3 regions of the Knoellia pratensis genome follow, and region 2 is predicted to be linked to each of the others. Evidence: predicted binding sites of a transcription regulator. Region 2 holds the regulator's gene; each other region holds the start of a gene.

Region 1 (9,616 bases), on a different contig from region 2:
GGGGCGGTGGTGTCCGGCACGCTGCCGGGGTCCAGGGGAGCGGTCGGGTCCTCCTGCGGCTGCGGGTCGCCGGTGCCGGGGCTCGGGTTCGGCACGGGGACCTCGGACGGCTGCTCGGGGGCACCCGGCTCGGCCGGCGTGGTGGGGATGGCTCCCGGGTCGGCGGGCGGCGTGCCGGGATCGCCCGGCGTGGGGGTGCTCGGTGTGGTGGGTTCGGAGGGAGTTGGTGCGGTGGGCTCGGCCGTGCCTCCCGTCCTCTGGTCGAGCAGGTCCTCGACCTTGTCGATGGCGCTGCGCGCGGTGTCGGGATTGTCCTGGGCGTAGTCCTTGGCCTTGGTGAAGGCCTCGTCGCCGCTGATCGGCTGCTTCTGGTCACTCATCGTGAATCTCTCCCACGGTGTCGGGGTTCGGATGATCCCAAACTAGCCACGCGTGGCACCGAAGTGGGGCTTGGCAACCGCCCTGTCCTCACCTCGACACGGCAGTCAGATGCCGGTCGTGTGGAGCCGTCTGGCCGCCTCGGCGATCGAGCCGGAGAGTGACGGATAGACCGTGAAGGTGCTCGCGAGCTGGTCGACGTTGAGCCGGTGGTGCACGGCCAGGGTCACCGGGAAGATCAGCTCGGATGCGCGCGGCGCCACGACGACTCCACCGATGACCGCGCCAGAACCCTTCTGCGCGAACAGTTTCACGAAGCCATCAGTGATGCCCGACATCTTGGCGCGGGGGTTGCGTGACAGCGGGAGCATGACGACGTCGGCGTCGGCGGTGCCGTCGTCGATGGCCTTCTGGGAGATGCCGACGGTCGCGATCTCGGGGTCGGTGAAGATGTTGGCCGAGACGACTCCGAGGTTGAGAGGGGCCACGGCGTCACCGAGGGCGTGCGACATCGCGATACGACCCTGCATTGCTGCCACGGACGCAAGGGGAAGGACCCCGGTGCAGTCGCCGGCGGCATACACGCCCCTGATGGAGGTGCGGGAGACACGGTCCACCGCGATGTGGCCGGACTCCGTGAGCTCGACGCCCACGTCCTCGAGTCCCATGCCCGAGGTCTGCGGGATGGAGCCGACGGCAAGCAGGGCGTGCGATCCCTCGACCTCACGACCGTCCACGAGCTTGACGACGACACCGTCACCACGGCGTTCGACTGCCGCCATGCGTGACTGTCCGAGGACCTCCATGCCACGACGCTTGAAGACGTCCTCGATGACCGTGGCGGCGTCCGGGTCCTCGCCCGGGAGAACGCGATCGCGCGAGGACACGAGGACCACGTCCGAGCCGAGCCCGAGGTAGGCCTGGGCCAGTTCGGCACCGGTGACACCGGAACCAACGACGATCAGTCGCTCGGGAAGGGCGTCGAGCTCATAGATCTGCTGCCAGGTGAGGATGCGTTCGCCGTCCGGCTCCGCGGTTCCCATGGTGCGGGGGGTGGCGCCGGTGGCGATGAGGACGACATCGGCGTCGACGAGCTCGGTCGTACCGTCCGCGAGCGTCGCCTCGACGCGCGTCGCGGACAGGAGGCGACCGGTGCCGGGCAGGACGCGCACACCGACCTCGGCCACGCGTTCGCCGATGTCGCGGCTCTGGGCCGCAGCCAAGTCCTTGACGCGCGAGTTGACCTCTGCCAGTTCGGCCTTGGCGTCGCTGACCGCGTCGCCCTCGCCGTCCTCGAGGTGAACCCCGAGGTGGGCCGCGGTCTCGAACTCCGACATGTAGTCGGCCGTCGAGATGAGCGTCTTCGACGGGACGCAGTCGGTCAGCACCGCCGCGCCGCCCAGCCCGTCGCGGTCGACGATCGTGACCTCACCCCCGAGCTGAGCTGCCACGAGGGCCGCCTCATACCCGCCCGGCCCCCCACCCACGATGACCACTCGACTGCTTCGCGCATTCACGACAACCATCCAACCATTCCTCGAGCAGCCCCGAGGACACGAGAGAGGCGCCGCACCCGGGAGGGGAGTACGGCGCCTCACTCAGCTCATCAGGCTCGCGAGCCCCTGCGACGCGCGACCATCACGACACCGCCACCGAGGGCGAGCAGTCCCATGGCCAACAGGCTCAGGGGAAGAGTGTCTCCCGCACCGGTGTAGGCGAGCGGCGGGTAGGACGGACGCGGGGTCGGCGTTCCGGTGGGCGTCGGAGCGGGGGTCGAACCCTCTTCGCACTCCTGCGCCTCGGTCAGCACGACGTCCCACGAGGACGTCCCGGTGAGCGTGTAGCCCTCCGACGCGGCGGCCGTGATCGTGACGTCGGCCGGTCCCTCGTAGGTGCCCGGCTCAAGCTCCTCGTCCTCGACGAAGTAGGACACGCCCTCGATCTCGGGGATCGTCACGGTGCCGTTGACCTCGCACTCGTCGGACTGGCTGATTTCGGGAGCAACCGGGGTGACCAGGGTGTCGCAGACCTCGGCGGGAGCGACGTCGATCGGGAACTCGGTCTTCGCGCCCTCCACCAGCTCAAATCCGTCCTGGACCTCAACCTTGATGACGCCCTTGAGTGGACCGGTGAGGGTCTGACCCGAGACATCCTTGCCGTCCCACAGGTAGTGCACGCCCTCGGTGGTGGGGACGGTCACCGCGCCCTCGACATCGCACTTGTCGGACTGGGTGATCTGGGGGACAACCGGGGTCACCACGGTGTCACAGACCGCTGCGGGCGCGACCTTGACCGGGAACTCGGACTTCGCGCCCTCGGACAGGACGAATCCGTCCTTGACCTCAACCCTGACCACACCATCGAGCGGACCGGTGAGGGTCTCTCCCGAGACGTCCTTGCCGTTCCAGAGGTAGCGAACGCCCTCGGTGCTGGGGACAGTCACCGTGCCCTCGACATCGCACTCGTCCGCCTGGGCAATCCGGGGAGCGACCGGAGTCGTCGCCTTCTCCGGCGGAGTGCACTCACCCGGGAGGGACACGCGACCCGAGGCCGACGCCTTGAAGCCATCGGCCCAGGTGCCGTTCACGTTGAGCGACGCAACGGAGCCGCCGACGGGAATGCCGCTCTGGGTCGCGGTGATGGAGGTGTTTCCCTTCCCGGACGTGGAGGCAATCTGGGCCGGCAGGCCAGCCAGACTGCCTCCGCCGGTCGCCTGACCGGTCACGTCAACTGCGACCGCGTAGTCGTTCTGGATCTTCCACGAGACGGTGATCGTCCCGTCGACGGCACACTGCGCGACACCGCTCACTGCGGTCGCGTGTGCGGAGGCGCTTGTCGCGCCGACCACACCCATGGTTCCGGCCACGGCACATGCCACGGCGGCTCTCATCAACTTCTTCACTCTGTCCTACCCTTGCGTTCGGTAACGATGGATGGGGAGGCAGGCGAAAGCCAGGTCCAACTACCCCGCGCGATGGCGACATGAGCCCCGGGGGAGAACCTATGGACGCACCTCGCCCAACGCATGAAAGTTCAACTGCTTCGTGGAGAGACCATCCGATGAGATGGCACGCGGCGCCCGATCGGACCAGTCAGGCATGGTCACCTGCCGGGCGGCCCGTCGACCCGCGATCACTGGGTAGCCTGACCCGGTGACTGACGCGACAAACCCCCTCTTCGACCCCTCCTCCGACCCCTTCGCAGTGGCCGGTGCGGCGGCTGCGGTCATCCGCGAGCGCACCGGCGTGGAGAGCCATCACGTGGCCCTCGTCCTCGGCTCCGGCTGGGGCCAGACCGGTGACCTCATCGGCGAGACGCTGACCGAGATCGAGAACACCGATGTGCCCGGCTTCGGCAAGGCTGCCGTCGCTGGCCACTCGGGGACGATGCGCTCGGTCGCCATTGGTGACACCGGTCGTCGCGCACTGGTCTTCGGCACCCGCACCCACTTCTACGAGGGCCACGGCGTGCGTGCGGTCGTCCACAACGTCCGGACCGCAGCGGCCCTGGGTTGTCGCACCATCGTCCTCACCAACGGCTGCGGTGGCCTGCGCGAGGAGTGGCCTCCCGGGACGCCCGTCCTCATCCGCGACCACATCAACCTCACCGCGCACTCCCCCATCGAGGGCGCGAACTTCGTCGACCTCACCGACGTCTACACCCCGCGGCTGCGCGACCTGGCCCGCGAGGTCGACGGCGGCCTCGACGAGGGCGTCTATGTCCAGTTCCGTGGACCGCACTACGAGACCCCGGCCGAGGTGCAGATGGCTCGGATCATCGGCGGCGACCTCGTCGGCATGTCCACCTCGCTCGAGGCCATCGCCGCCCGCCAGAGCGGCATGGACGTCCTCGGCATCTCGCTCGTGACCAACCCGGCAGCCGGCATCTCCAAGACCCCGCTCAACCACGAAGAGGTCCTCGAGGCCGGCAAGGCTGCGGCCGAACGCTGCGGCCAGCTCCTCGCAGCTGTCGTCGCGAAGATCTGAGAGGCCTCGACATGACGGCTACCGACACCCAGGTGGCTGCGGCCATCGAGGCGGCTCGCGCGTGGGCCGCTGACGACCCGGACACCCAGACCATGGCCGAGCTCGAAGCCGTCATCGAGGCGGTCGGTGCTGGTGACTCAACCGCGACCGACGACCTCCTCGACCGCATGTCGGGGCTGCTCCAGTTCGGCACCGCCGGCCTTCGCGGCGCCCTCGGCGGTGGACCGAACCGGATGAACCGCTCGGTCGTCATTCGAGCGGCAGCCGGCATCACGGCATACCTGAAGAAGACTGTGCCAGAACCGTTTGTGGTCATCGGTTTCGATGCGCGGTTCAACTCCGACGTCTTCGCTCGTGACACTGCGGCGGTCGTCCTCGGTGCCGGTGGGCGCGCCTCCGTGCTGCCACGGCCGCTGCCGACACCCGTTCTCGCGTATGCGATTCGGCACCTCGGTGCGGACGCGGGCATCATGGTCACCGCGAGCCACAACCCGCCGCAGGACAACGGCTACAAGGTCTATCTCGGTGACGGCTCGCAGATCGTGTCCCCGTCCGATGTCGACATCGCTGCCGAGATCTCGCGCATCGAGCGGACTCTTGACGTTCCCCTTGCGGACGACGGCTGGGAGACGCTCGACGACGACGTGCTCGAGAGCTACCTGACGCACGTCATCGACGTCGTGTCGCCCGAGTCTCCGCGCGATCTGGTCGTCGTGCACACCGCGTTGCACGGCGTGGGTTCCGAGACCGTCGCACGTGCCTTCGTCGCAGCCGGGTATGCCGCTCCGCTCCAGGTCCCGAGTCAGGCGGAGCCAGATCCGCTGTTCCCGACAGTGCCGTTCCCGAACCCCGAGGAGCCGGGCGCCATGGATGCCGCGCTCGAGCTCGCCGAGCAGACGGGGCCCGACGTCGTCATCGCCAACGACCCCGACGCCGACCGATGCGCTGTCGCCGTGCCGGGTCCGGGTGGCTGGCGGATGCTGCGCGGCGACGAGGTCGGAGTGCTGCTGGGGGCGCACCTCCTCGACGCTGGCGTGCCCTCGGATGCCGTGTTCGCGAACTCGATCGTGTCGTCCCGGATGCTCGCGACCGTATGCCGTTCGCTCGGCATCGCTCACGAGGAGACTCTGACGGGGTTCAAGTGGATCTCGCGTGTGCCGGGGCTGCGTTATGGCTATGAGGAGGCGCTGGGCTATTGCGTCGACCCGGAACAGGTGCGCGACAAGGACGGCGTCTCTGCTGCGCTTGTCGTGGCCGAGATCGCAGCGTCGCTCAAGGCCTCCGGAGGGTCCATCACCGAGCGGCTCGACGAACTCGCCGTGAAGCACGGGGTGCACGCGACCGATGGGTTCTCGGTGCGCGTCGAGGACCTCACCCTCATCGGCCAGATCATGGCCCGCCTGCGCGCTCAGCCGCTGAGCACCGTTGCAGGAGTGGAGGTTTCGCGCGTCGACGACCTAGCTGCCGGCGACGGTGGGCTTCCCCCGACCGAGGGCCTGCGCTACTTCTTGGCCGACGATTCTCGGGTCATCGTGCGCCCCTCGGGGACAGAGCCGAAGCTCAAGGTCTACCTCGAGGTCATCGAGGCTGTCAGTGACGACGACCTGGCCGGCGCGCGGTCGCGTGCCGCCCAGCGACTGGCCGGCATGAAGTCCGACTTCGAGGCCGCTACCGCTCTCTGACTCATTGGCGCCAGCAGGGTCCACCGAGAGGTGGAGGCGCATCCCGTCGAGGATGGGCGGGCTGGAGGCAATGCAGGGGGAACACATCCCGCTCACCGAAGGAGAACACGAGTGCTGGTGGGATTCTGGTGGGCGTTCGGCAGGGGCTTCCTGGGCAACTCGGACGACAAGGACCCGAACCCGAACGCCTGACCCAGGCGGTTCGGTTCACACTGGGGTCATGGCTTTTCACGAGTCGTGGGTCGACAAACAGATCCGTGAGGCGCAGGAGCGCGGCGAGTTCGACAACCTGCCCGGTGCCGGCAAGCCCCTGGAGGGGCTCGACGACCCCGATCCTGACTGGTGGGTCAAGAAGATGATGGCGCGCGAAGGCCTTGACGCTTCTGACGCGCTGCCTCCCGTGATGATTCTGCGGCGCGAGCACGCGAGCTTCCCCGAGTCGTTGCTGGACGTCCGGACCGAGGACGGAGTGCGTGAGGTGCTGCGTGACTACAACCTGCGGGTGGTCGATGATCGCCGCCGACCAGCCTTCGGCAAGGAGTCACCGGTGTGGGCACCGACCGTGGAGATCGAGCCGATGGTCGAGCGATGGCGGGAGCTGAGGGCCGAGCGGGCTGCTGCAGCTGCAAGGGCAGCCGTTGCGGCGGCGGCCGTCAGCGAACCGGCGCCACCTCGGAAGCGGTGGTGGCAGCGGCACGGGACCTGACGGCATACGTCAATCCGACCAGGCCGAGGAGCGTCAGGATGACCGCGGCCGCAGGGTTGGACATCTTCACGGGCCAGGAGTCCAGAGCGGATGACTGCCACCACCCCGCAGACCAGGGTTCGACGACTGCCCCGAGGGGCACGACCAGCCGGGCCGCGACGCCCCACCGTGTCCGCGATCGACCCAGCGCGCCGACGAGCCCCAGCGGTGCACCGGTCAGGATCGCCGCGACGAACCAGAAGAGATTCGAGCTGAACGAACCGGCCGGCATGAGGCCCGTCAGCTCGCCCAGGCCGTAGTGCACGACGAGCGCTCCCGTACCCGCCAGCATCCCCGTGATGGCTGCCGGGCCGGGGCGGCGCATCACGGCGCCTGCGAGAACCGAGACGCCGGCCCAGGCCGTACCGGAATTGAGCAGCAGGCTGAAGGTTCGCCGAACCGCGAAGAACTGCTCCTGCTCTCCCGACAGCTGCTCGATGGTCGTGATGTTGACGACGAGGGACGCGACCCCCAGAAGCGCCACGGCCAACCCCACCCATGACGCGCGTCGCGCCTGCTCCCCCATCACCCGGCCAACCCTATTCGTGATATCTCACTCGAGGTGGCGGGAGAACCAGGAGTGGCGGGTCAGCGCGTATTCGACCTCACCGTCAGGCTCGTCCCACGAACGGACGAACCTCATGCCGACGGACTCCATCACCGCTCGCGAGCCCACGTTGTCCGTCACCGCCTGCGCGATGACACGTTGCAGCCCGAGGTCCTCGAAGCCGTGGCGGAGCAGCTCGCGCGAACCCTCGCTCGCGAGACCCTGTCGCCAGAAGCGGCGGTGAAGTCGATAGCCCAGCTCGGCGACGCCGGGTGTCGTCCGCCAGTCGCCCTGATCCGGTCCGTGCAGGGGCCCGAGGATCCACCAGCCGACGAAGTGTCGACCTGGTTCGTCCCTGGCGAAGCCGGCCCAGAAGCCGAGGCCGTCGACCTGGCGTCCCCGCTCCATGCGTTGGGCGTGAGAGGCAAGCACCTCCGCACGGGTACGCGCGCGGCCCCAGATGTAGTGGGTCACCTCGGGGTCGGCGTCGAGATCGATCTCGTCGGCGAGGTGTTCGTCGCTGAGTGGAACGAGGTCGAGCCGCGCGGTGTGCAGGGGAATCTGGGGCACAGCTTGATGTGCCCGCCGATGCGGGTTGTGCGCGACTGGATTTCGCGCTCGTCCCATCAGGCACACGCGTCACGTTGCATCGTATTCCGAAGCAAATGCCCTGTGCTACAACCGAATTCGCGTGTGGACAACCGCTTGAGTGTCGGCGAACAGGTGTACGATGAGAGGTATGGAGGGGACACCATTCAGCGCAGGGCCTGAGGTTCAGGTCCGCTCCTTCCTGTCCTCTTTGGCCACTGTCGATCCCGCGGGTTTGACCGAGGCGGAGCGGGCCGAGGTGGTTGCTGCGCTCGAGGCGTTGAAGGGTGGCGCGGCTGCGGCGCAGGCTCGGGTGACGGCGGCTGCAGTGGTGGACCGAGAGGCGTTGGGTGAGGACTCGCGCAGTGTGCGCGCTGACCTGGCGTTGGCACGTCGGTGCTCTCCGACCTTGGCGGATCAACACGTGGGTGTCGCGAAAGCGCTCGTGGGCGAGATGCCCGAAACGATGGCTGCGTTGACCCGCGGTGAGCTCAGTGAGAAGCGGGCGGGGATCCTCGTCCGGGAGACCGCCTGCCTGTCGCGCGAGCACCGCGCGGAAGTCGATCGTCGCTTGGCCGCGACGATGACGTCGCTGGGTGACAAGGCGTTGGCTGGTGCGGCCCGTCGGGTGGGTGCCGAGCTGGATGCCGAGAGCCTCGCCGAGCGGAACCGGCGGGCAGTCGCGTCTCGTCGCATGAGTGTGCGCCCGGCACCGGATGGCATGGCCTGGTTGTCGATCCTGGGACCGATGAAGGACATCATCGGAGCCCACGTCGCCCTGCTGGCCGAGGAAGGACGACGTCACGTCATCGACCCCGACCTGCCCGCCGACCAGTGGGACGCCGCCGTCGCCGCCGCGAAGGCCGACACCCGCGGCAAGGGTGCCTGGTTGGCCGACCGCGCCCTGGAACTCCTCTCCGGTCGTGCCAAGGGGCAGCCGCAACCGGTCGAGGTCAACCTCGTCATGACCGACACAGTCCTGCTCCCGGCAGCGTTCGGTGGGCAGGCCCCCGCCGATGACGTCGCCGTCATCCCGGGCTGGGGTGTCATGCCCGGCGCCGAAGCTCGCGCCCACATCGCCGCCCTCCTCGACCGCTCCGACATCGATCCGACGAGCGGCGCCGGGACCACTGGCGACACCGGCGCGTTCGTGTGGCTGCGGCGACTGTTCACCGACCCCACGGGTCGCGACCTCGTCGCCCTGGACTCCTCGCGTCGCCGCTTCCAAGGCGGCTTGCGGAAGTTCGTCGAACTGCGCGACCCCACGTGCCGCGTCCCCTGGTGCGACGCCCCCGCGATCGAAACCGACCACGTCCACGCCGTCCACGACGGCGGCGACACGACCGGAGCCAACGCCGGCGGCTTGTGCAAACGCCACAACCTCGTCAAAGAAGAAGTGGGCTGGTACTTCACCGTGCGCTCGACCGGGCTCGACGGAACCAGACCACACGGCATACGCATCCAGACCCCCACAGGCAGGGTCCACGACTCGACCGCGCCACCGATCCTCGGCCAAGGCTGGATCGCGCCCGAAACCGTTCCTGACGACTGGACGAATGACGTCCACCTCCAGGACCTGCCCCTGCCCGAAGACCCCTGGGGCGGATGGATCCCCGACCCACCCGAGGACTGGTTCCCTCAGGACACCGAACTGCAGGTGGCCTGAACGCTCAGCCGAACACAGCCAGAA
Region 2 (9,616 bases):
ACCAGTGCCCACTCCCGCGAGGGCGCAGGACAGTGTCGGTCGTACGCGTCAGGATGCACTCATGACCGCAACGACCAGCGAGCACACATGGGAGACGCATCCGGTCACGCCCGACCGGTTCGAGGACTTCGCCGACGTCATCAACAAGAACCGACGACAGACCCACTGCTGGTGCGTGTCCCACCGACTCGCCGCCGCTGAGATCACCGAGCTTGGCGGCAAGGGCAAGGATCAGCGCGAGCAGGCGATGCGGTCCCTGTGTGAGCGCGAGTACCCACCAGGCGTCGTCACCTATCTCGACGGCGAACCGGCCGGCTGGTGCAACATCGGTCCCCGTTCGGAGATCACCCGCCTCAACCGCTCCAAGCTCATGCTGCCCACCGATGACGTGCCGGTGTGGAGCATCGTGTGCGTCGTCGTCCGCAGCGGCTTTCGCAGACGCGGTGTGACACAGCACCTCATCGACGGGGCCGTGGACTACGCGGCAGCGAACGGAGCCCCGGCCGTCGAGGCGCATCCTGTCGATCCCCCGGGACGCATGGATCTCACGATGGCGTTCGTCGGGACCAGGGCGATGTTCCAGCGGTCCGGCTTCGAGGTCGTCGGCACCACCTCGGCGACAGCGAGCCAGTTGCCGCGCTTGACCATGCGTCGGACGCTGTCGGTCTGAGAAGTCATACTTTTCGCATGACTTGGGGGCCATCGATCCGTGCGGCCGCGACCGCACTCACCACCATCGCCGTTGCAGCCGTGGGGCTGGTCGCCACGGCGAGCGTTGCGAATGCCGAAGGAGGACTCGCCGAGAAGGGCAAGGCGACCTACACCGTGCCGGGCGACGGCAAACCCATCACCGTCACCCAGACCATGACCGTCACGAATCAGAGTCCGTCGACGGCCACGAAGTACTTCTTCTGGACCGGCTACCCGCTGTGGCTGCCCAACGGTGGAACCAACCTCAGGGCAACCTCCAACGGGTCGCCCATCTCGGTGAAGTTGACGACCGTCGAGGGCCAGAAGTACGCCGACGTCTCCTTTCCCAAGCGGTTGCAGTACGGCCAGACCCGCACGTTCACGGTGACCTACACCATTCCTGGCGCTCCCCCGCGGTCCCTGAGTCCGGGTCGGGTGGGCACGGGGTTCGCTGCGATCGACGTCTTCTCGCCCGGTGAGGATGGCGAGGCCGCCATCGACATCGTGGCGCCCAGGGCCATGACCGTCGACCTCTCGGAGCCGTACTCCGAGACCACCAAGGGCGACAACCGGATCTCCACCCTGAGCGGTGGCGGCTCCGACGGCCTCTGGTCCCTCCTGTCGCTGCGTGACTCGTCCCAGACCCTCAAGAAAGAGGTCAAGGTCGGCAACCGCACGTTCAACCTGGCGGCCTTCCCCGGCGACACGGCCTGGGTCGCGCACATCACCAAGAACCTTCCGCCGACGTTGCAAGAGCTCGAGAAGCTCACCGGGCAGAAGTGGCCGACGCCCACGACGAGCATCTCCGAGGACTTCAGCCGCCAGGTCTACGGCTGGGACGGCACCTACAAGCTCGGCAGCATCAACATCTCCGAAGCCCTCGACCCGGCACTGCTCGCCCATGAGCTGGCGCACGCCTGGTCCAACTACGACAATCTCGACCAGCGCTGGCTCACCGAAGGACTGGCGCAGGAGCTGGCAACACAGGTCATGGCCGCGACCAAGGGCAAGGACGATGACCGCGACACGGTCAGGCCCACCCAGAAGGGGGCCTTCCCGCTCGCCGAGTGGACCGACGAGTCCGACTCCGCGACCACCGCCGAGGACTACGCCTACCCCGCTTCCTGGAACGCCGTCCACGCTCTCGTCGCGGGCAGCACCCCGGCAGCAAAGCCCCAGCTCTTTCGCGCACTCACGACCAAGCGCACCATCTACGACGCCCCCGGCGATGGCACCCTCGCCGCCCAGGGCACGAGCTGGCAGCAGGCCTACGACCTGTTCGAGGTCACCGGCGGCAACAAGCAGACCCGCTCGATCATGACGGCATGGGTCACGGGCCCCAAGTCCGCCACCGAGTTCACCGCACGCGATGCCACCCGCAAGACGTACGCCACGAACGACAAGCTCGACGGCGACTGGGCTCTCCCGCGCGGAGTGCGCCAGGCCATGGCCAACTGGAACTTCGCCGTGGCCAAGGCCGGGCTCGTCCAGACCTCCGCCCTGTCCACCCAGGCGGGCACGGCCCAGTCCGCAGCCACGAAGGCCGGTCTGGACACCAAGGGTGTGCGGGCGGCATACGAGCAGGCGGGTGACAAGACCAGCTACGACGCAGTGGCGGCACAGCTGCGTGCCTTCAGTGCCCGGGCCGCGACGTATGGCGAGCTGCGCTCCGACGTGGATGACGCCAACCCCCTGGCCGTTCTGGGTGGCCTCGTGCTCCGGCCCGGAGCCGACCTCGAGCGCGCGCAGTCGGCGCTCGTCAAGGGCGACACCGCGGCGGCCGGCAAGGCACTCGAGAGAGCCGACTCCGCGGCGGGCATGTCAACGGCGGTGGGCGCCGGCCTGCTCTTCGGCATCCCTGCCCTGCTGGCGGCACTCTTCTTCGGGTTGCGCGGACTGGGGCGGCGTCGGGCGCGCTCTCGGGCGAAGGCGCAGGCCGACGCCCACGCGCTGGCTCACGCCCACGCACAGGCGCGGGCCCACGAGGCGGCCCTGGCGGGAACCCTCGCTCCGGGCCTTCAGCCCGGCGGCCTCGTTGGCGAGGTAGCGGTCGGTGAGGCCCTTGAAGAAGAGCCGCCCCATGACGACACCGAGTGGCCCCGCCTGGTCGACGGACAACCTCGCCCGGGTCACACCGCCTGACTGGGCCTCGACACTGTGCCGCGAGGTGTCGGTCCACTCCGACCAACGCTCGACGTCGGTCATGACCTCGCATACCCGCTCGGGCGTTGCCTGGATGTCGACCTCGGTGCTCTGCTCCATGGGGACATCCTCTCGAGGCAGGATGTGCCCATGACGCGAATCGTCACCCGCGAGTGGGTCATCCGCCGACGCCTCGCCACCCAACGCCTCTCCTCCGCCGCCCTCCCCCGGGCCGCGGACGCCGTGCGCCTGCTCACCTGCGTCCAATCCCAGGACGCACCCCTCGCGGCGCACTCCCTCGCGATGCGAACACGCACCACGGCGTATGCCGGTGTGCTGGCCGAGCAGTCGGCCGGCGGTTGGGTGCGCACCCACATCCTGCGACCCACCTGGCACCACGTCGCACCCGAGGACCTGCGCTGGATCCAGGCGCTCACCGGCTCCAAGGTCGAAGGCTCCATGCCTGCGCGACACCGCCAGCTCGGCATCACCCCGGAGATGAAGGAACGCGGACCCGAGTTGCTGCGCGAACTGCTGGCGGGCGGCAAAGCCATGACGCGCAAGGAGATCGGGCCAGCGTTTGCCGAGGCTGGCCTCCCAGGGCCGGGCGAGCCCATGGCACACCAGCTCATCGTCGGCGAGGTGCGGTCAGTGATCTGCTCCGGGCCACCCCGCGGGACCGAACACACCTACGTCCTGGTCGATGAGGTGATCCCGGCGGCAGAGTCGGATTCGTGGTCACGCGAGCGGTCGGCGGTCGAGCTCACCCACCGCTTCCATGCCGGACACGGCCCCGCATCAGAGCGTGACCTTCAGCGTTGGAGCGGCCTGACGCTCACCGAGATCCGTTCTGCCACAGCCGAACTCACGACTTCGCCATCCCTGCAGTCCTCACACCCGATGGAGTCGGTCGAGTGCCAGGGCGAGACGCTCTGGTTCGACCCCTCGGTGACGGCGCGCACGACACGCGACCACACGGCATACCTGCTGTCGACGTTCGACGAAGCGGCGCTGACCTATCCGACGATCGGGTTCACACGACGCAGCCGCGAGGCCGACCGGACGCGCCTGGTCTCGGAGGCCGGTGGCGGCATCGTCGTCGTGGACGGACATGACATCGGTACGTTCAAGCGCAAGGCCGAGGCCAAGCAGGCCACGGTGACGATCCGGCCCGAGGTCGACCTGAATCCAGCCGAACGGGACGGCATTGCCGAGGCGGCTGAGTTCCTCGCGGCCTTCCACGAGCTACCGCTGCGCCTCGTCTTCGCCTGAGACCGCGGCGTCCCACTCCTCCTTGAGGAGCGCATAGGTGCAGCCGTCGATCCAGCCGAGTTCGGCCTGCCACGAGTCCTGCACGCCGTACTGCTCCAGTCGCATGCCGACCTTCTCGAGAACCCGCCGCGAGGCGATGTTGTCGGCGTAGCAACCGGCCGTCACCCGACGCAGGCCCAGGTTGTCGAAGGCCAAGGAGAGCAGGTTGTGGGCCAGCTCCGTGGCATAACCGTGGCCCGCGTGCGCCGGGTCGAGGATGTAGCCGAGCATTCCCTCGACCTTGATGGACTCCGGCGCGTCGTCCTGGCCCATGCCATCGAGGACTTCCAACATTCCGCTGCCGATGTGCTGGTCCCCCACGAGGGCGATGCACGAGTGGTCGTCTGGATCCTCGACCGACGCGAGCCACTTCTGCCGGAAGGTCGCGGGATCGACGGTGGCCCGAATGAGCCAGCGTCGGACCTCGGGATCATTGCGGTAGGTCAGCATCTGGTCGATGTCGCCATCGGTCACCGGCCGCAGGGTCAGGCGCTCAGTCGTGCGCGGCCAGGCGATCTCGGGAGAAGTCATGCGCCATGCCTAACAGGCGAGAAGCCCTGACCGCCAACGCCTTTCCCCCCACCCCTCCCGTGCATTTCTCACCCATTCCCCCGAAAATCACGCGACACGCCGTTGTCCCGTGACCATGATCGGGTGGTGACCGACCGCATCGAGCTCGCCGCCCGCAACAATGCGCTCTGGTGCGATGGCGTATGCCGCTCGCACGGGATCTCGGGAACGTTCGGCTCTGCGGTGTGGTCGAGCCCGGTACGCACTCCTCCGCTCTACCCGGACGCCGTCACCCTCACGGAGTCGACCAGCGAGCTCGACATCCTGCAGCGCATCGACGCCGCTGCCGGAGCCTCGATCAAGGACAGTTGGGCGAGCCTGGACCTGACCAGGGCCGACTTCGCCCCGCTCATCGCGGGTGAATGGCTCTGGCTCGACGCCGACGATGCCGCCGCACGCACTGGCGGCGACGGTGGGACCTGGCGCGAAGTTCGATCGGCAGCGCAGATGGAGGGGTGGAGTCGGGCCTGGGCGTCAGCCCCGCAGGACGCAGTCATTCTCGGTCCCTCGCTGCTCGCAGAAGAGGGGGTGAAGGTCCTGGCCGCAACAGAGGGTGAGCACGTGACCGCCGGGTGCATCGTCAACGTGACGGGCCAGGTCGCAGGCATCACCAACGTCTTCGCGGCAGACGGGGACGATGCGCGCGCGTGGGTCGGAGCCGCCGCTGCAGCGGCACTCGTGGCACCGGGTCACCACCTTGTCGGGTGGGAGTCGGGCGATGGTGTCGCGGCGGCGCGTGCCGCTCGCTTCGACACCATCGGCCCGCTCACCGTCTGGATCCGCTGACGAGTCAGACCTCGTTGGTGCCGAACCCTTCACGCTCGGCACGCTCGTGCGAGTCCACGGTCTCCTGGAAGAAGGTGATCGTCAGGCCGGCTGGCGCCTCGAGCCGCGAGTTGAGCGACATCCACGGCGTGAGGACCGGCTCAGCCACGACGGTCGCACCGACGTCCTCGGCCTCACGCGTCGCCGACTCCGCGTCGTCAACCTCGAAGGCGATCCGGATCTTCGGGCTCGGGGTTCCGCCGGCCTCGACCGCGTCAATCGCGACCTTGTGCGCGGGGCTCGCAATCTCGAACGTCGCCCGCCCGGCCTCGAGGATCGCGACACGGTCGTCGCCGCCCTCGGAGAACGCCGCAATCTCGTCCATGCCCAGCACGTCGCGATAGAACCGGACCGCCTCGTCATAGTCCTGCGCCTCGACAACGATCCGCAGTTGCTTGACCTTCTGAATCTTCTCGTTCGTCATGAGAGGTCCAAGCGCAAACTGCCCCGACTTATTGCGCAGCAAAGAGCGCCCCGCACCAACAGTGGCGGGGCGCTCTCCCTGCTGAGTCGGAGAGGGGTCGAAGCTCATCCAAGGACTCAGGACCGAGCCGGGGTCGAAGCGGCTCGGAGTTCGTGGTGTGTGTCTGTGCGATCAGCCCTGCGGGATGACGATGGCCTGGCCGACCTGGACCTGCGCGCTGGCAAGGTCGTTGGCGTCCTGGAGCATCGACACACCAGTCGCGATGGACACGCCGGTCAAGTTCTCGGCGGCAATCTCGGAGAGGGTCTGTCCCTGCTGGACGGTCACCGTCTCGGCGGGCGCCGACGCGGCAGCCCCACCGGTGAGAGCGACGAACGCCACAAGGAGAGCGACGAGCACGACGGCACTGGTGAGAACGAGTCGTCCGGCCCGGGTCAGACGCAGCGCGGGCTGCGCCACCTCGCGCACCGACTCGCCCGTGGGAACGGACACGAGCCGCGGCTGCGGGGCACGACGCGGAACGGGCCGGGGTGCGGCATACCCATTGGTGGTGCCGTCCAGCAATGCAGCGCTGTCCAGAACTGCAACTGCACTCATGGTGTCCTCCTGGGTCGATGTCACGATCGAAACGGTGTTCGAACGAACGCTTGTACGATTTCTAGCACGGATGTTCGAGGACTTCAAGACACGCGTCGAACAGATGTTTGAAACATGTACTCGAACTCCGTAGTCTGTGCTCATGTCAGGAAGCCAATCAGGCACCACTGACAACGCCCCGCGAGGAGACGAACCCATGAGCGACAAGCGCCGCCACGACGCCGACGACAGTGTTGTGCAGCAGCTGCCCGACCGCGACCCCGGTGACGGCACGCTCACGGTGCGTCAGCGCAAGGTTCTCGACGTCATCCGCAACTCCGTGGATCGGCGCGGCTACCCGCCGAGCATGCGCGAGATCGGCCAGGCAGTTGGCCTCACCTCCCCCAGCTCGGTGTCGCACCAGCTCAATGCGCTCGAGAAGAAGGGCTACCTGCGCCGCGACCCCAACCGGCCGCGCGCGCTCGAGGTCATCTCGCCCGACACGCCGAGCGACATCCGCGGCTATCGCGGTGGCGCCTCGCCCGACGACATCGACGCCGAGATGGATCCGACCGGTTCGGGTGACGCGCGTCCCGAGGCGAGCTACGTGCCCGTCCTCGGACGGATCGCCGCCGGTGTGCCGATCATGGCTGAGGAGATGGTGGACGAGGTCTTCCCGCTGCCCAAGCAGATCGTCGGCGAGGGCTCGCTCTTCCTGCTCAAGGTCGTGGGTGACTCGATGATCGACGCCGCCATCTGCGACGGTGACTGGGTCGTCGTGCGTCAGCAGCCCAACGCCGACAACGGCGACATCGTGGCCGCGATGCTCGACAACGAGGCGACAGTCAAGACGTTCAAGCGCAAGGACGGCAAGGTCTGGCTCATGCCGCACAACCCCGCCTTCGACCCGATCGACGGCGACCACGCCACCATCCTGGGCAAGGTCACCGCGGTCCTCCGCCGGATCTAGTCCACACTCACAGCGAGTTCGTCCGCCAACGCGGACAACGTGACGCCGAGCGACGCATCGATCCGATGCGTTGTCTCGGCGTCGCCGCGTGTGGGGCCCTTCGTGACGACCACGACGGGTATGCCGTGTGCGGCCGCCCGTCGTACGAACCGGTAGCCGCTCATCACCTTGAGCGACGACCCCAGCACGACGAGCGCGGGCGCCGCGTCGGTGAGGGCGAAACACTGCTCGACCCGCGCCTTGGGAACGGAACCACCGAAGAAGACGACGTCGGGTTTGACGGTGTCGGCACGGCATACGAGACAGCGTGGAGCGACAAAGGTCTGGACGGCCGAGTCGGCCAGGACGATGTCGCCGTCGGGCCGGATCTGACTGCTCACCTGAGAACCGTCGCCGACGAGTCCCATTGCGAGAGAGGCGAATCCGGGGTTGGCGTCGTCCATGAACGCCTGGACGAGGTCGCGGTCCACGCGCTCCCCGCAGGTGAGGCATTCGACCTCGGCGAGGCTCCCGTGGAGCTCGATGACGTCACGCGTGCCGGCGTCCTGATGGAGTCCGTCGACGTTCTGGGTGATGACCGTGCCGAATGCCCCGGCGCGCTGGAGCCCGGTGACGGCGCGGTGTCCGGCGTTGGGTTCGGCCGCACTGAAGCGCTGCCAGCCGATGAAGCTGCGAGCCCAATAGCGCTGTCTCGCAGCACTCGTCGCAATGAACTCCTGGTGCGACATTGGCGTGACCCGACGATTGCCGTCCGGGCCGCGGTAGTCCGGGATGCCACTCTCGGTGGAGATGCCGGCACCGGTGAGGACGAGCGCTGGATCGCAGTCGCGCAACAGGGCAGCCACGTCGGCGACGCTGACGTTGGTGCTCATGTTGGACCTGACCGCAGAACTCACCGCACCATCGTAAGTCGGCACGAGACCGCCCCCGAGGGGTCAGGGCGGCGCGACGCCGAGTGACACGCTCATCAGGCGGACGCCAGGATCGCCCTCGCAGAAGTGACGGTTGCGAAACCTCCACCGTGCAGGTTCGTCGCCGTGGCCCGGGCCAGGTCCTCGGCCGACATCACTGCGCCGTCCGGCCCCGCCAGGTCGAAGGTGCTCGTCGCGTCGATCGGCACGATGACGTCGTAGCCGAGGTTCCCGCCCATTCGCGACGTCGTCTCCACGCACATGTTCGTCTGGATCCCGATGACGACGATCTGGCTGATGCCGCGTCCACGCAGCCAGCCGTCGAGGTCCGGCTCACCGATGAAGGCCGAGTTGACGCTCTTGGTCACGAGGACGTCGGCCTTGAGCTCTGCCACCCACGCGACCACGTCGTTGCCGGGCTGCCCCGGGCGCAGCGGTGAGGCGGAGCTCGTGCTGTCGTGGCGTACGACGACCAGGGGTCGACCCGACTCGCCCCACTTGTGCGCGAGTTCGCGCATCCGCTCCTGCGCCGCCGCGGCATCTGGACCGGGGCGCCCCCACGCCGCGTCGTCGAATCCGTTCTGGATGTCGATCAACACCAGGGCGGCGTTGTCGGCGATGGCGGGCAACGGAGCAGTCTCGGAGGTCATGTCACCACCTCACACCGAGGGCAACCCGTCGGCCTAGTGGCTCCCACGACATCATCCGCAAACTTTCCGCCACTTCCCACGTTGCGTCTGCGGATGTGGCGGCTCCAGCGACCCTTCACGCAGACGCAAGGGAGAGGCCGGGGCGGTCACTCGCCGGGGCAGGCGTTCTGGTGGACGAGGGCCCCCGTGACCATCCAGCGCCAGTCCGTGGCCGACCCTCCCGCGTGGGCCCCGGCGCCACACTGGCACTTCCAGTGCCAGCGCCCGAGGGCGTCACAGCTGACGTCCGGGTGGTGGCTGCGGCGGGCTGTCCGCCGGCGGATCGTGGTCTTCATGTACGGAAGGAGGCGGCGCTCTCCCCACAGATACGCCGCACCACCACAGGACCCTGCATCACACCCTGTGCAGAGGACTGGAACTTTGATAACTGAGCGTTATAGAATGCATCCATGATTGATGCAGCCGGACTCCGGGTCATGCGCGCCATCGCCGATGAAGGCAGCTTCACCGCGGCGGCGCTCTCGCTCGGCTACTCCCAGCCCGCCAT
Region 3 (9,616 bases), 190 kb from region 2:
GCCCAAGACTGGCTCTCCGCAGGTGGAGAGCCCCCCGGGGAGGAGGTCCTCCGGGGGGTCTCATGGATGGCCCTGGTCGACCCTCGCTGCCGAGCCTCCGGAGCCCGGAGCAGGCGCCCTCCGGACGGTGGATCGACTGTCTCGACCGATGACGCCGAGCCGCGCATTGACTCGGGCCTCCGAGATCCGCCGGTAGCAGCCGTGAATGGAGCACCATCCAGTGGCCGCTTCTGGTACGGGGCCAACCCCCACGGTGGCCCGACAGCCGCCGGTCTCTTCGTTCGCCCCATGCCGTCCCCTGTCACTGTGCCCTCGACCGAACTTATGAGTGCAGCACCACCACAAAGAAAGCCTTTCGCGTAGTTATCGACACAGGGCGACCCCAGACCGTGTGGCTAGTCGCCGCGTGTGACTCATCAACGTCTTCCTATGCCGCGATCTGCTCGTGCTGAGTTCGCTGCATCGGTGACAGATGTTCGCTGCACGGGACGGCGTTACGCTTTTGCCGTGGACGAGGACGTCAGCGAGAGTGTGATCGCGCGCCTGATCGCTGCACTTGCGTCACAGGTCGCGGTCTCGGATCCGCGTGGCCTCGCGCCGGCTGCGATCGAGGCTCTATCCGACCTTAGTCGCGCTGAGGCCAGAGAAATCTTCAGCTCGGCTGGGCATCTGGTTCACTACGGCTCCGAGACTGACGAGCTCGAGGCGCTCATTGAGTCAATCTCCACCAACCAACGAAGGAAGGCTGACGCTGGCGCCGCCCTCGCTACCGGTGACAATGGTGCGACTCGTAGGTGAGTTGCCACCCGGACTCGACGGCTCCGACTCCACGTGGTTGTCGGAGACAACATTCGTCATCCGCTACGTGGGGTTTGACGCCACAGCTGAGGTTCAACCCATGCTGATCGAGGATTACGTGATTGAGACGGTCCCGATCGAAAACCTCAGGGCCAACTCGTAGCGACCGCATCCGGAAGGCATGCAAATCATGCCGCGATCCGCTCGTGCCGAATTCAGGATGTCGCACGGCCAGTCGAATCAGAGGTTCGGGCGCGGACCAATTCGGACGCGTACCGGGACCAATTTGCGTTGCACCTGCCTGGTCCTGACGGTCCGCACCGCTCGTCGAGGCTGAGGCAGCCGCTGGACGAGAACATCCTGTTCTGCCGCAGGCAGGCCATCGATCGTGCGGAAGCAGCGACCCCTGTGAGGTCGAGCAGAGGTCGCCTCACAAGGTAGTTGGGGTTGTGGACGCTGCTGCCAGGGTGTGGCGACGCCCTGCCTCGTGAGTTCGTCGGCGATGCGGCACGCATCGGGCTGCGAGGGGGTGAACCCGTCAAGCTCGGTGAGCACGAGGGTGTCGGGGCAGAAGCCGGCCCGACCGTACTTTCCGTGCGATGCAGGGTAGGGGACCAGTTTGCCGGCGTCGGCCAACGGCTCAGGTCTTGACGGGCTCACTTGCATTTTGCAAGTATGGCCGCATGAGCCTCTTCATTACCTGCCCAGTCCAGAGCGTCGAGCGCGCAACCGCCTTCTACACGGCCCTCGGCTGGACGCTCAACGCGGAGATGTCCGATCACAACGTGTCGTGCTTCGCCATCGCGCCCGAGCAGTACCTCATGCTTGGCAGCCGCGAGATGTACGCGAGCGTCGGCGGCGTCGAGGAGCTGATCGGCGGACCGGACACCCCCTCGAAGGTCACGGTTTCGTTCGACCTCGGCAGCCGGGAGGCGGTCGACGAGCTGGTCGACCGTGCCGGTGCAGCCGGCGGACGAATCGGCGACATCGACGACTATCCCTTCATGTATCAGCGCCAGTTCGACGATCCCGACGGCTACCACTACTCGCCGTTCTGGATGAAGCCGAACACCGATCCCACCGAGTGAGCGATCTCGCCGCGGCCCTGGACAGCATCGGAAGCCGGTGGGCCCTGCTCATCGTGGAGCGGCTGCTCGAAGGCCCGCAGCGCTACGGCGACCTCCAGCGCGAGCTCGGGACGCCGACGAACATGCTTGCGACCCGCCTACGCGAACTGGAGGCGGCTGGCGTGCTGTCCCGCCTGCCTCTTCGGCACAACACACGCGCCTATGCGCTGACCGATCGAGGGCTCGCACTGCGCGAGGCGATCACTGCCCTCGGACGTTGGGGTGCCGAATGGTAGGAGTCCGGCACCTTGAACACGCATATGCCGCGAGTGGGCGACCCCGTACGACAATGGCGGGCACGTCGGCCGTTCCTCGTCCGTCAGCCGTTCATCGGCCGAGAAGCAACACGACCGCGCAGAAGAGAACGATCACGCCCAGGGTGAGCACGTGGTCACGCACCAAGTGTTTGGGGTGCTCGTCGAGGTCCAAGGGGCTCATCATGCCCAGCCGAGGCGGAGCCGCTGGTGAAGGAACAGCCATCGCGACCTCCTTGGGACGCAGTACGGCCGAGCGCCGTACGTCAAGGCTACTGCGATGGTCATCTCGCTGGAAGCAAATGGCCGGCAGAGATGACAGCAGCCCCGGCCTTATCGCTGAGCACGTTGGGCCGGGTCGCCCAGAGCAGCATGACCACCACGACGTCCACGCTCTGGATCGTCCGTACCAACGCACGGAAATGGCGCGTTCCGTGAGTACCTGAACTCCGGCGGGCGCGCAGTCCAGTCAGGCGGTGCGGGCGGTGCTGATCTCGACGAGCTGGTCGAGGACTGCTGCTGCGTCGGGGGAGACACCGGTCGCGGCGGTGAGGGAGGCGCGGGCGCTCGTGGCGAGGCGGTCGATCTCGGACTCGACGGCGTCGACGGCTCCGGAGGCGGTGATGAGCTCGCGCAGCGTGTTGATGGCGGCCGCGTCGAGTGACGCATTGCCCAGGGCGGTGCGCAGGAGTTCGCGCCCCGCGTCGTCCGTGCCACTCAGGGTGTGGGCGATGAGGACCGTGCGCTTGCCCTCACGCAGGTCGTCGCCGGCCGGCTTGCCGGTGGCCTCGGGATCGCCGAAGACGCCGAGCAGGTCGTCGCGCAGCTGGAAGGCATGCCCGAGGTCAAGGCCGTAGGACGACAGGTGGGCAAGGTCAGCCTCGCCGAGCCCGCCAGCGGTGGCGCCGATGAGGAGGGGGTGCTCCACGGTGTACTTGGCGCTCTTGTAGCGGATGACCCGCTGGGCGCGCTCGATGCGTTCGTTCGCCGGCAGGCCGTCCCACGGGCGGACCGAGTCGACGACGTCGAGGAACTGCCCAGCCATGAGCTGGGTACGCATCCGGTCGAAGACGACGCGACCCCGCGCCAGGTCGTCGACGGCGAGGCCACTCGTCGCGACCAGCTCATCGGTCCAGGTGAGGCAGAGGTTGCCGGCGAGGATGGCGCCCGCAACGCCGAAACGCGCATCGTCGCCGCCCCAGCCACGCTCGGTGTGGACGGCTGCGAGCGCTCGGTGAGCGGCCGGCATACCCCGTCGTGTGTCCGAGTCGTCCATGACGTCGTCATGGATGAGCGCTGCGGCCTGGAAGAACTCCATCGCCGTCGCGAGCCGCACGAGTGCGTCGGAGTCGGCGCGACCGGCGGCGCGGTGGCCCCAGTACAGGAAGGCGGCACGCAGGCGTTTGCCCCCGGCCAGCAAGGAACCCACGCGGTCGAGGAGGTCGGTGACATCGGGCCCGAGTTCGTGCAGGACGACCGCCTGGCGTCGCAGCTCTTCGTCGATGCAGGCCTGCACGCGGGTGCGAAGATCTGCCTCGTCCAACGGGCTGGTCACGAACGCTCCTCGCATCTCACGGTGTGTGAGACCTGAGCCTACGGCCTGTCTGCTGGACTAATCTCACCCGCATGGCACCCCGCTCGATCCCCGGACTCCTCGCTGCCGAGCGACCCTCGGTGAGCTTCGAGTTCTTCCCGCCCAAGGACGACGCGTCCGAGGCGGCGCTCTGGGATGCCATCCGTCGGCTCGAGCGCGTTCGGCCCGATTTCGTGTCGGTGACCTACGGCGCGGGAGGGTCCACCCAGGACCGCACAGTCCGTGTCACCGAGCGCATCGCCCGCGAGACGACCCTCACCCCGTTGGCCCACCTGACCTGCGTCGGCGCCTCCGTCGAGGACATCCGCCGAGTCATCGGTCAGTATGCCGCGGCGGGAGTGCGCAACATCCTCGCCCTGCGCGGTGACCCGCCGGGCGACCCCGGTGGCGAGTGGGTTGCTCACCCGGAGGGGCTCAACCACGCGACCGACCTCGTGGCGCTCATCCGCACCCTCGGTGACTTCACGATCGGTGTCGCGGCCTTCCCCGACGTCCACCCGGCCTCACCGAACCTCGACCACGACGTCGAGGTCATGATCAAGAAGGCCGATGCCGGTGCGAGCTTCGCCGTGACGCAGATGGTCTTCGACGCCGACAGCTATCTGCGGCTGCGCGATCGTGTCGCCGAGCACCGCGACCTGCCGATCACGCCCGGGCTCATGCCCGTCACCAACCTCAGGCAGATCACCCGCATGACCGAGCTCATGGGGACGCCGCTGCCTGCTGCCGTCGTCGACCGGCTCCAGGCGGTGAGTGAGGACCCCGCCGCGGTGCGTGCCGTCGGTGTCGAGATCGCGACCGAGATCGCCCAGCGGATGCTCGCCGAGGGCGCGCCGGGGCTGCACTTCATCACGATGAACCGTTCCACCGCGACGCTCGAGGTCTACGAGAACCTCGGGCTGTCGGCCGGCGCTCGCTGAGCGCTGTGCGGGCGGATCCCGGGATCTGAGTATCTCGGGCTCATCGAATCTGAGTATCTGTACTGATCCGGCACCACCCGGTTGCGGCCAGAGTAGCCATGCGGCCGCGTGGCCAGGTCGGTGAGCGTGGAGGGGCGCTCGTCCTCCCGGAAACGCGGCCGTGTCGTGTTCCCGCGGTGCGGGTCGCGGTCAGTCGACCTGGATGGCCTTGCCGCTGGTGATGCGGAGCAGCTCGTCATACGTCGTCCTGAAGACCGAGTGGCTGTGTCCGGCCGCGGCCCACACGTGGTCGTAGCTGCTGAGCGTCACGTCGACGACGGTGCGCAGGGGAGTGGGGTGCCCCACCGGGGCGACGCCGCCGATGGCGAAGCCGGTCCATTCGCGCACCTGCTCGGGCGTGGCCTTCTCGACGGCGGCGAGGTCGAGCAGCCCCGCGATGCGGTCCTGGTCGACCCGGCGGCCGCCCGAGGCGAGCACGAGCAGCGGCTCGATCGAGCCGTCATGACGACGCCCGGCGAAGACGAGTGAGTTGGCGATCTCGGAGGGGGTGATGCCGAGTGCTTCCGCGGCGGCCCGGGCGGTTCGGACGGCGTCCGGGAGGTATCGCACCACGGGCCGAACGTGGTGTGCCGCAAGGGTGTTCAACACGGCAGTGACCGAGGGGTGGCTGCTCAGGTCTCGTTCGGAGACCCTGTCCCCGGGCTGGCTCATGCCGTCAGCGTAAGGGCTTGACGGCGTGGTGTCCGGCGGTTGTACAGTGGAGGTATCGAACAGATGTTCGAACGTTTGGTTCGTCTTCTCGTTCATCTCTTTCCTCCATCCCATCCTGCCTGAGGAGGCCATGTCGTGGTGCGCCGGTACGAAGAACGCGTCGAGGTGCGGGTCGAGGCGGCCGTGCCCGGCGTCGATGGCTCACTCGCCGTCCGATGCCGCCCGCGGGCGTTCGTCTGGCGCGGCCGCATCCTCGTCGTCCGTGAGGTCCTCGACGACTGGAGCGAACGCCGGTCGTGGTGGCGCGACCTCGGTGATCTCGGCGCGCGTCCCGAGCGGCACGTCTGGCGGGTCGAGGCCGGCAGCGCCGCAGGCACTGGTGTCTATGACCTCGCGTCCGACTCCGCCGACGGCTGCAGCGACCCCTGGGTCCTGCTCCGGGCGCAGGACTGATCGCCATGGGTGCCGCTCCCGCTCTCGCCCTGCTCGAACAGTCCCGCCAATGCCTTGCCGAGGCGTATGCCGCTGAGCTGGCTGCCGCTCGTTACGTCACCTCCCAGGATGCCGCGATGCGCGCTGCCGCGGCTCTCGTCGCCGGTCATGCGCGGCGCGGTCGCAGCAGCCGTCAGGACCTCTGGCCGCTCCTCGCGAACCAGGCCCCGGAACTGGGGGAGTGGGCCGACTTCTTCGCGCTCGCGGCCGTGCGTCGCCAGGAGATCGAGTCGCGCACGGCCCGGGTCTCGGTGCGCGAAGCCGACGACCTGCTGCGTGCTGCCGAGACGTTCGTCGAGGCCGTCACCGTCACCTTGGGTATGCCGCGTGGCGAGCGAGCTGCCCGTCGCCTCGCTGCCGCTCGTGACACCGCATGAACGACTTCGTCCACCTCCATGTCGCGTCGGGCTACTCGATGCGGTTCGGCGCCTCGACCCCGGAGGACCTCGTCGAACGAGCCGCCGCCGACGGGCAACCCGCGCTCGCGCTCACCGACCGCGACGGGCTCTATGGCGCGGTGCGGTTCGCGATGGCCTGTGGCCGGGCCGGCATCGCCCCGATCCTCGGCGTCGACCTCGCCGTCGGTGCGGAGCCGGTGCCGGGGCGTCCCGTGCGCAAGGCCCGCACCCCGGTGCGCGGTGGTGCGGTCGTCGACCTGCGACTGCCGCGGGTCACGGTCCTGGCGCGTGGACGTGTCGCAGGCGTCGAGCGTGGCCTCGGGTGGGCGGCCCTGTGCCGCCTCGTCACCGATACCCACCTGCGCGGCGAGCGTGGACAGCCGGTGACGTTGCCCGAGCTCCTTGCCCGCTGGTGCCGCGGCGGCGACCCCAGTTCAACGACCGACTTCGTGCCCCGCACGGACAACTCGCTGGCGCTCGCCGTCCGTGCGGGGCACAAAGTCGGAGAGCCGAGCCGGTTGCGGGTCCTCCTCGGGCCGGACTCCGACGTGGGTCGGGCGCTCCTCGCCCGCCGCCCCACCGAGGCTCGCGCCCTGCTGGAGAGGTGGCGGGCACTCCTGCCACCGGGAGCGCTCGCCATCGAGATCGTCGGCAACGGTGGGCCCGAGGGCACTCCCGGCTCCCGCGTCCACGCCCGTCACCTGCTCGGCCTCGCCGACGAGGCTCGCATCCCTGCCGTCCTCACCGCAGCGGTCCGGCACGCCGACCGCGACGGTGTCCGCACCGTCGACATCCTTGATGCGGCTCGTCGGTTGGTTGTCCTCGACTCCCGGCACCTCGACCGGGTCACCGACGCCGGGCACCTCGCGAGCAGTGAGGAGATGTGGCTGCGCGCCCTCGAGGTCACCGGCGACAACGGCCGCGCCGCCCAGCTCGTCGGCGCCACCCTGGCGTTGGCGAACGAGTGCGTCCAGGACCCACGGGCCGACCTCGGCATCGGCGCCGTCCACCTGCCCGAGCCGAGCATCCTGGGCATCGAGGCCGGGGTCGACCCACAGCAGGTCCTCACCGAGCGTTGTCGAGCCGCGGTGAACGGAAGGTTCCCCGCGCTGGGAGACGCGGCACGGCATACCGTGCTGTCGCGTCTTGACGACGAGCTGCGCGTGATCGCGGACCTGGGGTACCCGACGTACTTCCTCACGGTCGCGGAGGTGACCGACCTCATCAAGGCGAGGGGCGTGCGCGTCGCGGCCCGTGGCTCCGGCGCGGGGTCGCTCGTCAACTACCTGCTCGGCATCAGCGGGGTCGACCCGATCCGGCACGACCTGCTCATGGAGCGGTTCTGCTCGCCGTTGCGCGCGGAGCTGCCCGACATCGACATCGACGTGGAGTCGGCGCGACGGACCGAGATCTATGAGGCGATCCTCGACCGGTTCGGCGGCGAACGCGTGACATGCGTGTCGATGATGGACACCTACAAGGTGCGGCACGCCGTCCGTGACGTCGGCGCAGCGCTCGGGATGCCGCCCATCGAGATCGACGAGATCGCCAAGGCGTTCCCACACATCCGGGCCAAGGACGCCCGCAGCGCGATCGCCGACCTGCCCGAACTGCGTTCTCGCGGGCTGGATGCGCCGCGCCTCAACACCTTCTTCGAGCTCGTCGAACGCCTCGACGGGCTGCCCCGACACATCGCCCTGCACCCCTGCGGTGTCGTCCTGTCCAACGCCGGTCTGCTCGACCGCACGCCCGTCGAGGCGAGCTGGTTGGGCTTCCCCATGAGCCACTTCGACAAGGACGACGTCGAGACGCTCGGGCTGCTCAAGCTCGACGTCCTCGGCATCCGGATGCAGTCGGCGATGGCTCACGCGGTGGCCGAGGTGCGCCGCGTCGACGGTGTCGAGGTGGATCTCGACGACGAGACGCAGGTGCCGCTCGAGGACCCGGCGACCTATCGGCTCATCCGCTCCACCCACACCCTCGGCTGTTTCCAGATCGAGAGCCCGGGGCAGCGTGAGCTCATCGGCAAGTTCGGGCCCGAGCGGTTCGGCGACCTCATCATCGACATCTCGCTCTTCCGGCCCGGGCCGGTGAAGTCCGACATGATCCGCCCGTTCCTCGAGAGTCGGCACAGCTGGTCCAAACCGCAGCTGCTCCACCCGACCCTCGTGCCGGCCCTCGCCGAGACCGAGGGAGTCGTCGTCTTCCACGAACAGGTCCTGCGGATCGTCGCGGAGACGACCGGGGTGACGCTCGCCCAGGCCGACGAGGTGCGTCGCACGATGGGTTCGCCCAAGGGCCAGGACGAGATCGAGGCGTGGTGGCGGCCGGCGGCTCGGGCACGGGGCTACACGCCAGCCGACGTCGACCTCATCTGGTCGGTGCTCAAGTCGTTCGCGTCGTTCGGGTTCTGCAAGGCGCACGCCGCGGCCTTCGCGCTGCCGACCTATCACTCGGCCTGGCTCAAGACCCACCACCCGGCGGCCTTCCTCGCCGGGGTCCTCACCCACGACCCGGGGATGTATCCCAAGCGCCTCATCCTCGACGACGCCCGATCGCTCGGCATCGCCGTCCTCGGGCTCGACGTCAACGCCTCTGGTGACACCTATCGCATCGAGCGGCTCGACCTGCTTGATGGCGCGAGAGGGGAGTCGACGTTCACGCCGGTGCATCCGGATCTGCCCGACGGGAGCGACTACGGCATTCGGTTGTCCCTCACCGACGTCAAGGGCATCAGTGGTGCCGAGGTCGCGAGCATCGTTGCAGGACAGCCCTTCTCGAACCTCGGTGACTTCTGGTCACGCGCCACGGTGAGTCGCCCGATCGTCGAGCGCCTCGTCCTCGCCGGCGCGTTCGACTCCATGCACGGCATCGGGGGATCGGGTTCGGGGCTGGGACGGCGTGGTCGGATCACCCGCCGTGACCTCTTGCTCCACGTCGGTGAGCTCGACCGGTGGGAGCGAGCAAGCACCGGACGGTCGTCGCGTCGCCGGGTCCCACCGCCGGCCCTCGCCAGCGACCAGGTGCGCGAGCGCGCGGCCGCCCAGTCGCAGGCAGCCCGCCCGGTCGTCGCCGCCTCGGACCAGTCGGTCCAGCTCACCCTCGACCTCGGCGACCGTCCGGAGCTCACCCCCGGCACCGGCCTACCCGAGATGACCGGCACCGAGCGGGTTCGCGCCGAGCTCGACGTCCTCGGGCTCGACGCCTCGGCGCACGTCGTCGAGTTCTACGGGCCGATGCTCGACGCGCTCGGAGTCGTCCGCAGCCGCGACCTGCTCCGGTCGCGCAGCAACAGCGAGGTGTGGATCGCCGGGGTCAAGGT

What was found. The regulator LexA, encoded in region 2, represses DNA repair genes until DNA is damaged. The targets are predictions, from matches to a motif close to TCGAACANNTGTTCGA.
Region 1: the regulator LexA is predicted to act here: its motif matches at 8,054-8,069, upstream of ACFQRE_RS07505 (HNH endonuclease signature motif containing protein).
Region 3: the regulator LexA is predicted to act here: its motif matches at 5,460-5,475, upstream of ACFQRE_RS17120 (YbaK/EbsC family protein).

Annotation. Positions count from the first base shown of each region.
Region 1 is NZ_JBHTDJ010000002.1:80,969-90,584, reverse strand. It holds gene ACFQRE_RS07545 (antitoxin) at 1-380, opposite strand, end outside; gene ACFQRE_RS07540 (NAD(P)H-quinone dehydrogenase) at 486-1,904, opposite strand; gene ACFQRE_RS07535 (hypothetical protein) at 1,985-3,268, opposite strand; gene ACFQRE_RS07530 (purine-nucleoside phosphorylase) at 3,531-4,364, shown strand; gene ACFQRE_RS07525 (phospho-sugar mutase) at 4,376-6,046, shown strand; gene ACFQRE_RS07520 (DnaJ family domain-containing protein) at 6,267-6,752, shown strand; gene ACFQRE_RS07515 (hypothetical protein) at 6,700-7,320, opposite strand; gene ACFQRE_RS07510 (GNAT family N-acetyltransferase) at 7,345-7,908, opposite strand; gene ACFQRE_RS07505 (HNH endonuclease signature motif containing protein) at 8,078-9,592, shown strand.
Region 2 is NZ_JBHTDJ010000004.1:11,703-21,318, reverse strand. It holds gene ACFQRE_RS16215 (GNAT family N-acetyltransferase) at 62-670, shown strand; gene ACFQRE_RS16210 (hypothetical protein) at 688-2,832, shown strand; gene ACFQRE_RS16205 (winged helix DNA-binding domain-containing protein) at 2,983-4,104, shown strand; gene ACFQRE_RS16200 (GNAT family N-acetyltransferase) at 4,078-4,674, opposite strand; gene ACFQRE_RS16195 (hypothetical protein) at 4,801-5,499, shown strand; gene ACFQRE_RS16190 (VOC family protein) at 5,504-5,962, opposite strand; gene ACFQRE_RS16185 (LysM peptidoglycan-binding domain-containing protein) at 6,134-6,559, opposite strand; gene lexA (transcriptional repressor LexA) at 6,756-7,508, shown strand; gene ACFQRE_RS16175 (Sir2 family NAD-dependent protein deacetylase) at 7,505-8,404, opposite strand; gene ACFQRE_RS16170 (cysteine hydrolase family protein) at 8,476-9,069, opposite strand; gene ACFQRE_RS16165 (hypothetical protein) at 9,216-9,404, opposite strand; gene ACFQRE_RS16160 (LysR family transcriptional regulator) at 9,519-9,616, shown strand, end outside.
Region 3 is NZ_JBHTDJ010000004.1:199,454-209,069, forward strand. It holds gene ACFQRE_RS17090 (hypothetical protein) at 508-798, shown strand; gene ACFQRE_RS17095 (VOC family protein) at 1,482-1,886, shown strand; gene ACFQRE_RS17100 (winged helix-turn-helix transcriptional regulator) at 1,883-2,161, shown strand; gene ACFQRE_RS17105 (hypothetical protein) at 2,253-2,405, opposite strand; gene ACFQRE_RS17110 (polyprenyl synthetase family protein) at 2,649-3,734, opposite strand; gene metF (methylenetetrahydrofolate reductase [NAD(P)H]) at 3,806-4,693, shown strand; gene ACFQRE_RS17120 (YbaK/EbsC family protein) at 4,883-5,404, opposite strand; gene ACFQRE_RS17125 (DUF6504 family protein) at 5,540-5,857, shown strand; gene ACFQRE_RS17130 (SAV_6107 family HEPN domain-containing protein) at 5,863-6,273, shown strand; gene ACFQRE_RS17135 (DNA polymerase III subunit alpha) at 6,270-9,616, shown strand, end outside.